Linked DNA regions of Marinoscillum sp. 108. The protein of the gene in region 2 interacts with the protein of the main gene of each other region in a pairwise test. Links are inferred from orthologs where the notes say so. Each region holds a gene or a part of one and is shown on either strand. Other genes may lie near its edges. The genes, in order: rplL, dnaE and GV030_RS13860.

Region 1 (2,924 bases), on a different replicon or contig from region 2:
AAGCTGCAGAGCTTGTTGACGTAAATAAGGAATACTCTATCGAAGAGGCTGCTCAATTGGTAAAGGATATTACCTTTTCCAAATTCGATGCGTCTGTTGATATTGATATTAGACTGGGTGTAGACCCACGTAAAGCGGACCAGATGGTTCGTGGAGTGGTGGCTCTGCCTAACGGGATTGGCAAAGAAGTGAAGGTGCTAGTGCTTTGTACTCCAGATAAGGAGGAAGAGGCTAAGGCAGCTGGAGCGGACTATGTAGGTCTTGACGACTACATCACCAAAATAGAAGGTGGATGGACTGCGATCGATGTGATCATCACAATGCCAACAGTAATGGCTAAAGTGGGTAAGTTAGGTAGAGTACTCGGACCAAGAGGATTGATGCCTAACCCTAAGTCAGGCACTGTAACCATGGATATTGCTCAGGCGGTAACCGAGGTAAAGGCAGGTAAGATCGACTTCAAAGTTGATAAAACAGGAATTATTCATACAAGCATTGGTAAGATCTCCTTTGATCCAGAGAAGATCATGCAAAATGCAGTAGAGATGATTCAAACTGTGGCGAAGTTGAAACCTTCTTCAGCCAAGGGTACATATTTTAAATCAATCACACTATCCAGTACAATGAGTAAGGGAATAGCTGTTGATAAAAATAGCATAGCTGGACTATAAGACGTTATGACTAGAGAAGAAAAAGCACAAGTGATTGCTGGTTTAACAGAAAAATTTCAGCAAACAGACCACTTCTACATCACTGACACATCAGGACTGACTGTTGAGCAAATCAACAAGTTCAGAGAGATGTGCTTCAAGAAAGGTGTGGAGTACAAGGTTGTGAAAAATACTTTGATCAAGAAAGCTCTTGAAAATCTTGACAATGACTATTCATCATTGGATAGTACACTTAAAGGATTCTCAGGGATCATGTTTGTGAATGAAAACGCAAACATACCTGCCAGAGTCATTAAAGACTTCAAGAAGGAAGATAAAGATCAGAGACCTAAGTTTAAGGCTGCTTCCATAGATTCAGATATTTTCATCGGTGAAGACCAGTTAGAGATTTTGAGTAAGCTCAAGTCTAAACAGGAACTTATTGGTGAGGTTATTTCATTACTTCAGTCGCCTGCTAAGAATGTTATTTCCGCTCTACAGAGTGGTCAGCATACAATAGCCGGACTGGTAAAAACACTTTCAGAAAGAGAATAAGATTTTTAACAAAATTAATTGACAATTAAAATGGCAGATTTAAAAGAATTCGCTGAGCAACTAGTAAACCTTTCAGTAAAAGAGGTAAGTGAACTAGCTACAATCCTTAAAGATGAGTATGGTATTGAGCCTGCAGCCGCAGCAGCTCCTGTAATGGTAGCTGGTGGTGGTGATGGTGGAAGTGCTGCTGAAGAAAAATCATCTTTTGATGTTGTACTTAAGTCAGCTGGTGCCGCTAAGCTTGCAGTTGTGAAACTAGTAAAAGAACTTACAGGTCTTGGACTAAAAGAAGCTAAGGAATTAGTGGATGGTGCTCCAAGTAACGTAAAAGAAGGCGTAGCTAAAGATGAAGCTGAGGCGCTGAAAAAGCAGCTTGAAGAAGCTGGTGCCGAGGTTGAGCTAAAATAATTTGATTTTCATCAACTAAGGTTTAGGCCTGGCTCCCATCCCGATATCCATCGGGATAAGGATCAGGTCTTTTCCTGTTTGTATCTACCACATATTGTTCTTGATCCTTATTTTGAACTAAACAGATAAAGCTTTGGCTAAAAATACATCTGAGAGAGTTAATTTCTCTTCTATAAAATCTGTAATCGATTATCCTGATTTCCTTGACGTACAGCTAAAGTCATTCGTTGACTTTTTCCAGCTGGACACTCCTTCTGAGAAAAGAAATTCCGAAGGACTGTATAAAGTGTTCATGGAGAACTTTCCTATCAGTGATTCCAGAGAAAATTTCGTGCTGGAATTTGTCGATTATACTGTTGACCCTCCAAAGTACTCAGTTGATGAGAGCATCGAGAGAGGTTTGACGCACTCTGTTCCCCTCAAAGCTAAGCTTCGTTTGCTTTGCAATGATGAGGAGAATGAAGATTTTGAGACCATTGAGCAGGAAGTCTTTTTGGGGAATATCCCATATATGACCGCTAAGGGGTCTTTCGTAATCAATGGAGCTGAACGAGTGATCGTTTCGCAGTTGCACAGGTCACCAGGTGTGTTCTTTGCTCAAAGCAAGCATACAAATGGTACCCACCTTTATTCTGCAAGGATTATTCCTTTCAAAGGATCCTGGATCGAATTTGCTACGGACGTCAACAATGTGATGTATGCCTATATCGATCGAAAAAAGAAATTTCCTATTACCACACTTCTGCGATCAATAGGATATGGATCTGATAAAAAAATATTGGATCTTTTCGGCCTGTCCGAAGAGATCGACGCTACTGAAAAGGAGCTTAAGAAAGTAATAGGCCGTAGACTGGCTGCCCGAGTACTGCGTACCTGGACTGAGGATTTTGTGGATGAAGATACCGGAGAGGTTGTATCCATTGACAGAAATGAAGTCATCCTCGAAAGAGATGGTATTATTTCTGAAGATGATATAGAGACAATTCTGGAATCCGGCAGCAAGTCAATTGTCCTTCACAGAAAGGATGTTAACATCACGGATTACTCCATTATATATAACACGCTTCAGAAGGATAACTCAAACTCCGAGAAGGAGGCTGTTGAGCAGATCTATCGTCAGCTGAGAAACACAGATGCTCCGGATGAGCAGACTGCACGGGATATTATTCAAAATCTCTTCTTCAGTGACAAACGTTACGATCTGGGAGAGGTAGGTCGATACAGAATCAACAAGAAGCTTGGTTTGGATATAGGGTACGATAAGAGAACCCTTACTACAGAGGATATTATCCTGATTGTGAAGTACCTGAT
Region 2 (4,962 bases):
GGATCTCGCAGGTCAATCCCTACAAAAAAGGAGAGATCATTCAGGTACATTTCGAAAAGTGGAACAAGAAAAACAGCCCCGTGATCTTCGAGCAACTTACCATTCTCCAGGGGTCCGAAACCTATACCTTTGATTACGAGTCTGTAGATTTTTCCACTCAATCAATCGTAAAAATGACATTCGGGCAACCCTGAAGCGCGCCCCTCTGAGTTTCCTACTTAATGTGCCTCCACGGCCATTCCCATTCAGGGAAGCTCCACGCGCTACTGAAAACTAATGAACATATCCACAAGTTTTCCACAGCATAGAAATACCCGACCTACATGACCCAATTGGCCGTGGGATTTTCTTATTTTGTTTTTTGTTGCAATAAGCAAACCACCACACTTCATGTACTTAATCTTTGATACGGAAACCACTGGTCTTCCCAGGAACAAAACGGCACCTCTTACCGATTTTGACAACTGGCCCAGACTGGTACAACTGGCCTGGCAGCTACACGACGCAGAGGGAAATCTAGTTTCTCAAGGTAATCATGTCGTAAAACCTGAAGGGTTCACCATTCCCTTCAATGCCCAAAAAGTACACGGTATCTCCACCGAGCGCGCACTTGAGGTGGGAGAAGACCTGAAGGGTGTACTGGACAAATTCTCTGCGGACGTTCAGCGCGCTAAGGTTTTGGTTGGACATAACATTGAGTTTGACAATAAAATCATTGGGGCAGAATACTTGCGCACAGACCAGGAAAACCTCCTGGAAGCCTACCCCAACATCGATACTTCCACTGACACAGTGGAGTTCTGTCAGCTACAGGGAGGTATTGGCGGCAGGCTCAAGCAGCCGAAGCTGATAGAGCTTTATACGAAATTATTCGGAAAACCATTCGATGATGCACACGATGCGGCCTACGATGTGGACGCCACAGCCAGGGCATTTTTTGAATGCCTTCGAAGAAAAATCATCAAAACATTTGATGATACTGACCCTTCCAAAATCACTTATGAAGCTCCCGATCTGGAAGCAGCCAATTTTTCCTGGGCTCGCGAAAAACGTACCGGACGGGCCAGCAATGAAGAAGTAGCTGTAGAAGACATTAAAGGCCCTTTTTGCCATCTGCATGTTCACTCTCAGTTTTCTGTGCTTCAGGCCACCCCCAATGTGGAGTCTATCGTGGCTAAAGCCAAAGCTTTTGACATGCCGGCGGTGGCCATTACTGACCTGGGCAACATGTTCGGAGCTTTCAAATTTGTGAGAGCGGCACTCAATGCGGGCGTTAAACCCATTGTGGGGTGTGAGTTTTTTGTGGCCGAAGAGCGATTAAAGCTTCAGTTCACCAAAGACAATCCCGATCGGCGTTTTCAGCAGGTGCTGATGGCCAAAAATAAAAAAGGCTACGAAAACCTGGTTAAGCTAAGCTCCTATGCCTACATAGAAGGGCTCTATGGACTCTACCCCAGGGTGGACAAAGAACTGATCAAAAAATACCGCGAAGGGGTGATCGCTACCAGTGGCGGGCTCTACGGCGAGATCCCCCACCTGATCCTGAACGTAGGTGAGCACCAGGCAGAAGAAGCCTTACAGTGGTGGCTGGACCTGTTCGGAGATGATTTCTATCTGGAAATCAACCGACACGGACTGGATGAGGAAAATCACCTCAATGATGTGCTCATCGGTTTTGCCAGAAAGTACAATGTAAAGATGATCGCGGCTAATGAACTCTTCTACCTTGATGAAGAGGACTCTAAGGCCCACGATGTACTTATTTGTATCAAAGAAAATGAGAAGCAGAGTACGCCCATCGGCCGTGGAAGGGGTTTCCGTCCCGGGCTAAAAAACTCAAAGTATTACTTCAAGGGCCAGGAGGAAATGAAGGCTGCATTTACTGACCTGCCTGAGGCCATTGAGAACATTGCGGAGCTCATCGGCAAAGTAGAGGAGTTCAAGCTGGAACGTGATGTGCTCCTTCCAGCTTTTGATATCCCGGAGGAATTTAAAAACCCTGAAGATGAGGTTGATGGAGGTAAACGTGGAGAAAATGCTTACCTCAGGCACCTCACCTATATTGGCGCAAAAAAACGCTACAAAGAAATCACCGAAGAGATCAAGGAAAGGCTGGATTTTGAGCTGGCCACCATCGAAAACACGGGCTATCCCGGGTACTTCCTGATTGTGCAGGATTTCACCAGCAAGGCCCGCGAAATGGGCGTGGCGGTAGGTCCCGGAAGAGGCTCTGCCGCAGGATCTGCGGTGGCCTACTGTATAGGAATCACCAATGTAGACCCCATTGCGTACGATCTCCTGTTTGAGCGTTTCCTGAATCCAGACAGGGTATCACTTCCCGATATTGATATTGACTTTGACAATGAAGGACGGGAAAAGGTTATAGACTATGTGGTGAAAAAATACGGGTTCACCCAGGTGGCTCAGATCATCACCTACGGTACCATGGCGCCAAAGTCAGCCATAAGGGATGCAGGGCGAGTCATGGAGCTACCACTGCCGGAAACAGACTCCATCGCCAAGCTGGTACCCGAAAAACCAGGGGCCAAATTCTCCAAAATCTGGGGCGAGGTACCCGAGCTCGAGCGAATGCGGAGAGGCAAAGACCTCCCCTCTCAGGTGCTGAACCAGGCGGTAATTCTGGAAGGTTCACTCAGAAACACCGGGGTACATGCCTGCGGGATTATCATCACACCAGATGATATGACCAATTTCGTACCGCTCGCCAAATCCAAGGACTCTAGCCTTCTTGTCACACAGTTTGACAACAGCGTGGTAGAATCTGCCGGAATGCTGAAAATGGACTTTTTGGGTCTGAAAACACTTTCTATTATTAAAACAGCAATAGAGAATGTAAAAAAACGGCACGGCATAGTCATCGATATAGATGAAATTCCACTCGATGATCCTAAAACCTACGAACTCTATCAAAAAGGTGAAACCAACGGAACATTCCAGTTTGAATCTCCGGGCATGCAGAAGCACCTGCGGGCGCTAAAACCCGATAAACTGGAAGACCTTATTGCCATGAACGCCCTATATCGTCCGGGACCTATGGAATACATCCCGGAGTTCATCGACCGAAAACATGGCCGCTCCAAGATTCAGTATGATGTGCCAGACATGGAGGAATACCTGGCTGAAACCTACGGAATCACAGTTTATCAGGAGCAAGTAATGCTGCTCTCGCAAAAGCTGGCCGGCTTCACCAAAGGTGAAGCTGACGTTTTGCGTAAGGCGATGGGTAAGAAGCAAAAGCAGGTGCTCGATAAGATGAAACCCCAATTTATCGGGCAAGCCAAGGAAAAAGGACACCCAGAAGACAAACTGGAGAAAATCTGGAAAGACTGGGAAGCCTTTGCAGCCTATGCCTTCAATAAATCACACAGTACCTGCTACTCTGTGGTGGCTTATCAGACCGGTTACCTCAAAGCCAACTATCCGGCTGAATACATGGCCTCTGTGCTCACGCATAACCAAAGCAACATTGAAAAAGTGAGCTTCTTCATGGAAGAATGCCGTAATCAGGGCATCAAAGTGTTGGGACCTCACGTGAATGAGTCAGGCCTCAACTTTGAAGTGAATGCCGCCGGCGAAATCCGCTTTGGACTGGGAGCCATCAAAGGTACTGGTGAATCTGCCGTGCTGGCAATTATTGAAGAACGAGATGCCAATGGCCCATTCAGTGATCTGTTTGATTTTGCCTCGAGGGTAAACCTCAGAGCTGTGAATAAAAAATCATTCGAAAGTCTGGCTAAAGCCGGAGGATTCGACTGTTTCGATGAGTTTCATAGACGACAGTACGTGGAGCCTGATGAAGAAGGGGCCAGTCTGATCGAAAAGGCCATTCGCTACGCCAATAAACTTCAGCAGGAAGAGGACAGTGCGCAGGCTTCCCTGTTTGGGGGAGGCAGTGAGTCCAATGTAGTGATGCGCCCGCGCATTGGCAAAATAGAGCCCTATGGAGAAATAGAAAAGCTCAACATAGAGCAGGAAATGGTGGGCCTCTACATCTCGGGGCACCCATTGGATCAGTACAAGTTTGAGATGAAATACTTCACCAACACCAAACTCAGCGACCTGGTGGACCTGGAGAAGCTTCAGGGTAAAGAGATCAAATTAGGGGGTATGATCACTGAAGTGGCACATCTCACCACCAAAAAAGGGAAGCCCTATGGGCGCTTCAAAATCACTGGCTACTCAGACAGCCATGAGTTTTTTCTATTCTCGCCCAGCTACCTGGATTTCAAGGCATACCTGGAGAAGGGTTGGTTCATCTACATGACGGGAATTGTGCAAAACAGATGGAGCGGCACCGATCTGGAGTTTAAAATCACCAGCATGGAGCCACTCAGCGATATTCGTGAGCGCATGGCCAAAGGGATAGAACTGCAAATGCGGTTATCCGATGTGAGTCCGGCACTCATCGGAGAGCTGGAGCGCTATGGCCAGAAATATCCCGGAAACAACGTATTCAAGCTCAATATCATGGGTGCTTTTGAGGAGCGAATGATCAATCTGGAGATGATGAGCAGGAAAATATCTGTGGACATCAATGACGACCTCATCAAGGAGCTGGACAGGCTGGAAGACATCAGCTACCGGGTGCTGACCAGCTGATCTTTATCCCTATTGTCCGAGAGACAACAAATGAATACTTAAATAAAAAGTGGATCAACAAAAAGCATATCTTTGCCGTTATCAACTTGAATTATAATTATTAACTGATATAAAAATGGCACATCCATTAGAATTAACTGATCAAAATTTCGAAGAAATAATCAATACCGATAAACCCGTACTTGTGGATTTCTGGGCGGAATGGTGCGGACCTTGTAAAATGATCGCCCCTGTAGTGGAAGAGTTGGCTGCTGACTATGAAGGCAAAGCTGTGATTGGCAAAGTAGACGTGGACTCAAACCCTGAGATTTCTGCAAAGTTTGGCATTCGCTCTATCCCTAC
Region 3 (3,089 bases), 1.6 Mb from region 2 along the record:
GACTAATGACATTCATGGCAAACTGGCCTGTGATGCCATTGATGAGTAGGTCATCTTTGTCATTGATGTTTTCATAACGGCCAGCCACCGACCATTTTTCAGAAAATGTATACTTGCTGATCACCGTGATAAAAGAAGTGTGTAGGTTTTTATCAGTAGCGCTGTTGCTTTGTGTGGTGTAGTCTAGCACACCTGCAATTTTCCAATTCTTAAGGGGCTTTGCCTCGAGAATCAGATTGTTGTGAAACCTCATCAGGTCCATGTTGCTGTTGGTGCTCTCATTGCCGTAATAGTTACCATAGCTTATTTTGAATGATTCATTCAGCGTGTGGTCCACGGCGATACCCAGTGATTTTTTATTGTTGGTTTCACCTATATTTTGCCAGCCGTTGAGAACTACTGCTCTTAGCTGTGTTTTGTCTGAGAGGTCGTGGGTGTACCGCAGACCAGACTGATAGTATGGGGTGTACTCAGTGGCCAGTGCGGGAGAATACAGATCCCGATCCAGAGACAAGGCACTTTCATAACCAAAATGTCCGCCAAAAATCCCCACATCCAACCATCCTTTTTTTGTTACCTGATACCCCGCATACGCTTCATACACCATTTGGTAGAGTTTTTCTGGTTCTGCCCCGTAGTTGTTGGCCGGATAGGTTCCCACCTGTAGGGCCAGACTAGCCCTGACTTTATCTTCTTCGTAGGCGGCACTCACCCAGGCGTGGCTCAGGTTAAATTCGTTGTGTTTATCGTATTGAGTGACGTAAAGTCGTTGATTATCCAGAGGTTTGCTAAAGTCAAAACTATAGTAGGTATCCAGGTATGCGCCAAACTTGATTTTGGATTCTTGCGCTTTCGCATTGAAAAATTTCAAAAAAAAGACACATATAAATATAAAATAGATAGTTTTTCTCATTTGATGATGTATTTGATTTAATTAATTTTGCACCTCAAAACGAATAAAGATAATGGATTTACGATCAGAGCGAATCAAAAATATGGCAGAATCTGCAACCCTGGCCATGGCAGCAAAGGCAAGGGAGCTGAAGCAGAATGGAGTGGACGTAATAAGCCTTAGCTTGGGCGAGCCGGACTTTAAGACGCCTAAACACATTCAGGAGGGAGCGAAAGCGGCCATTGATGAAGGAAAGTACTTTGCGTACCCTCCGGTAAATGGCTATTTGGATCTCAGAGAAGCTATCAGTGCCAAATTCAAGAAGGAAAACGGATTGAATTATTCGCCTGATCAGATTGTGGTTTCCAATGGAGCCAAGCAGTCTATTGCCAACGTATTTTTGGCACTGCTGGATCCGGGTGATGAGGTGATCGTATTTTCGCCATACTGGGTGAGCTATAGCGCTTTGGTGGAACTGGCTGAGGGGAAGTGTGTTTTTGTGAATGGAGATTTGGAACATGACTTTAAAGCAACAGCCGAGCAACTGAAAGCCTCTATCACGGACAAAACAAAAGCATTGATTTTTTCATCACCATGTAATCCCACAGGTTCTGTTTTTTCTCAGGAAGAACTGGAGGCTATCGCGGAAGTGCTGAAAGAATATCCAAATATCGTGGTGATCTCCGATGAAATTTATGAGTTGATCAACTACGGAGAGAAGCATGTGAGCATCGGTGCCATTGCAGGCATGGAGGATCGTACAGTTACTGTCAACGGATTTGCCAAAGGATTTGCAATGACTGGCTGGAGAGTGGGGTACATCGGAGCTCCCCTATGGCTGGCCAAAGCAGCCAATAAAATGCAGGGGCAGATCACCTCAGCCAACTGTTCAATAGCTCAGCGTGCCGCGTTGACGGCCCTGACTTCAGACTATGAGCCATCTTACAAGATGGTGGAGGAGTACAGAAGCCGACGGGAGCTGGTGTATGGCCTGCTGAGTGAAATTCCCGGTGTGGAGGTGAATATGCCTGGTGGAGCCTTCTATTTTTTCCCCAATGTGAGCAGCTATTTTGGCAAAAGTGTCAACGGGAAGGTCATTGCTGACGCCACCGACTTAAGTCTGTTTTTATTGGAAGATGCCAATGTATCGGTAGTGACTGGTGAGGCATTTGGTGATCCCAGATGTTTGAGACTGTCTTATGCTGCTTCTGTTGAGGATCTGAAAACGGCCATGAGCAGGATGAAGGCATCATTGGCTAAACTAGCATAATGGCATTTGACTCCATTGAGGGGGTTTTCAATGCTTTTACAAAAATGAAAGTATTGATCATCGGTGATTCGATGGTCGATACTTACACATATGGTGAGGTGCACCGGGTATCTCCGGAGGCACCTGTACCCATCTTACAGGCCCAAAAGACCGAGCATCGCCTTGGCGGAGCAGCCAACGTGGCGCTCAATATCCAGGCGCTTGGTGCCCACCCTATTCTTTGTACGCTCGCCGGAGCGGATCCGGAGGCGGATTTACTGATCCAGCTGCTGGAGCAACAGCGAATTTCTGCTGCACAAGTAGTCAAAAGCGACGAACGAGTGACCACTGTCAAGCACAGGGTTCTTTCCGGTTCTCAACACCTGCTTAGGATAGACAGAGAAACCGAACGGTCGCTAACGGCTGTAGAGCGTTCGTTATTGACTGCAATCATCGAACCGCTCATAAGTGAGGTGGACTTGATTCTACTGCAAGACTATGATAAAGGTTGTCTGAGTAAGGAGCTGATTCAGTGGATTATTCGAGCGGCGCAGGAGTGCAGCGTGCCAGTGGTGGTAGATCCCAAAAAGAAAAATTTCCTTACTTATCAGGGCGTGAGTCTGTTCAAACCCAATCTCTCAGAAATGAAAACCGGATTGGGGCTTGAGGCATTGAGTCTCGATGAGTCTTCCCTGGCTGATGGCGCCACTCTACTATCGGGCAAAATTCAATTTGACCAGCTGCTGTTAACACTTTCCGGGGAAGGTGTTTATTATTATTCAGACGCAGTATCCGGAAAATTGCCGGCGCATTTGCGCAGCATATCGGATGTGTCAGGGGCTGGAGATACGGTCATTTCTATTGCCGGACTCTGCTGTGCACTGAATTTGCCACTGCTATTTACCGCTGAGTTGGCTAACTTAGGAGGCGGTATTGTCTGTGAGTATC

What was found.
Region 1: the proteins of dnaE (region 2) and rplL interact in binary tests that used the Escherichia coli proteins (3 or more experiments, as listed by UniProt). The link is inferred for Marinoscillum sp. 108 from one-to-one orthologs.
Region 3: the proteins of dnaE (region 2) and GV030_RS13860 interact in binary tests that used the Escherichia coli proteins (3 or more experiments, as listed by UniProt). The link is inferred for Marinoscillum sp. 108 from one-to-one orthologs.

What each region holds. Positions count from the first base shown.
Region 1 is NZ_LR734817.1:655,384-658,307, reverse strand. What follows is about bases 154-2,924. They hold rplL (50S ribosomal protein L7/L12), read left to right. Parts: upstream 154-1,235; coding sequence 1,236-1,613; downstream 1,614-2,924. Other genes in these bases: rpoB (DNA-directed RNA polymerase subunit beta), read left to right, coding at 1,747-2,924; rplJ (50S ribosomal protein L10), read left to right, coding at 678-1,205; rplA (50S ribosomal protein L1), read left to right, coding at 154-671. In the rest of the region: more of rplA, read left to right, coding at 1-153. UniProt on the Escherichia coli protein: The binding site for several of the GTPase factors involved in protein synthesis (IF-2, EF-Tu, EF-G and RF3). Is thus essential for accurate translation.
Region 2 is NZ_LR734808.1:1,784,616-1,789,577, forward strand. What follows is about bases 12-4,820. They hold dnaE (DNA polymerase III subunit alpha), read left to right. Parts: upstream 12-390; coding sequence 391-4,620; downstream 4,621-4,820. Other genes in these bases: GV030_RS07380 (hypothetical protein), read left to right, coding at 12-194; trxA (thioredoxin), read left to right, coding at 4,736-4,820. Outside these bases: more of GV030_RS07380, read left to right, coding at 1-11; more of trxA, read left to right, coding at 4,821-4,962. UniProt on the Escherichia coli protein: DNA polymerase III is a complex, multichain enzyme responsible for most of the replicative synthesis in bacteria. This DNA polymerase also exhibits 3' to 5' exonuclease activity. The alpha chain is the DNA polymerase catalytic subunit.
Region 3 is NZ_LR734808.1:3,404,730-3,407,818, forward strand. Bases 127-3,062 are described here. They hold GV030_RS13860 (pyridoxal phosphate-dependent aminotransferase), read left to right. Parts: upstream 127-962; coding sequence 963-2,162; downstream 2,163-3,062. Other genes in these bases: GV030_RS13855 (outer membrane beta-barrel protein), read right to left, coding at 127-913; GV030_RS13865 (bifunctional heptose 7-phosphate kinase/heptose 1-phosphate adenyltransferase), read left to right, coding at 2,162-3,062. Also shown: more of GV030_RS13855, read right to left, coding at 1-126; more of GV030_RS13865, read left to right, coding at 3,063-3,089. UniProt on the Escherichia coli protein: Shows aminotransferase activity with methionine and histidine as substrates, and to a lesser extent also with phenylalanine.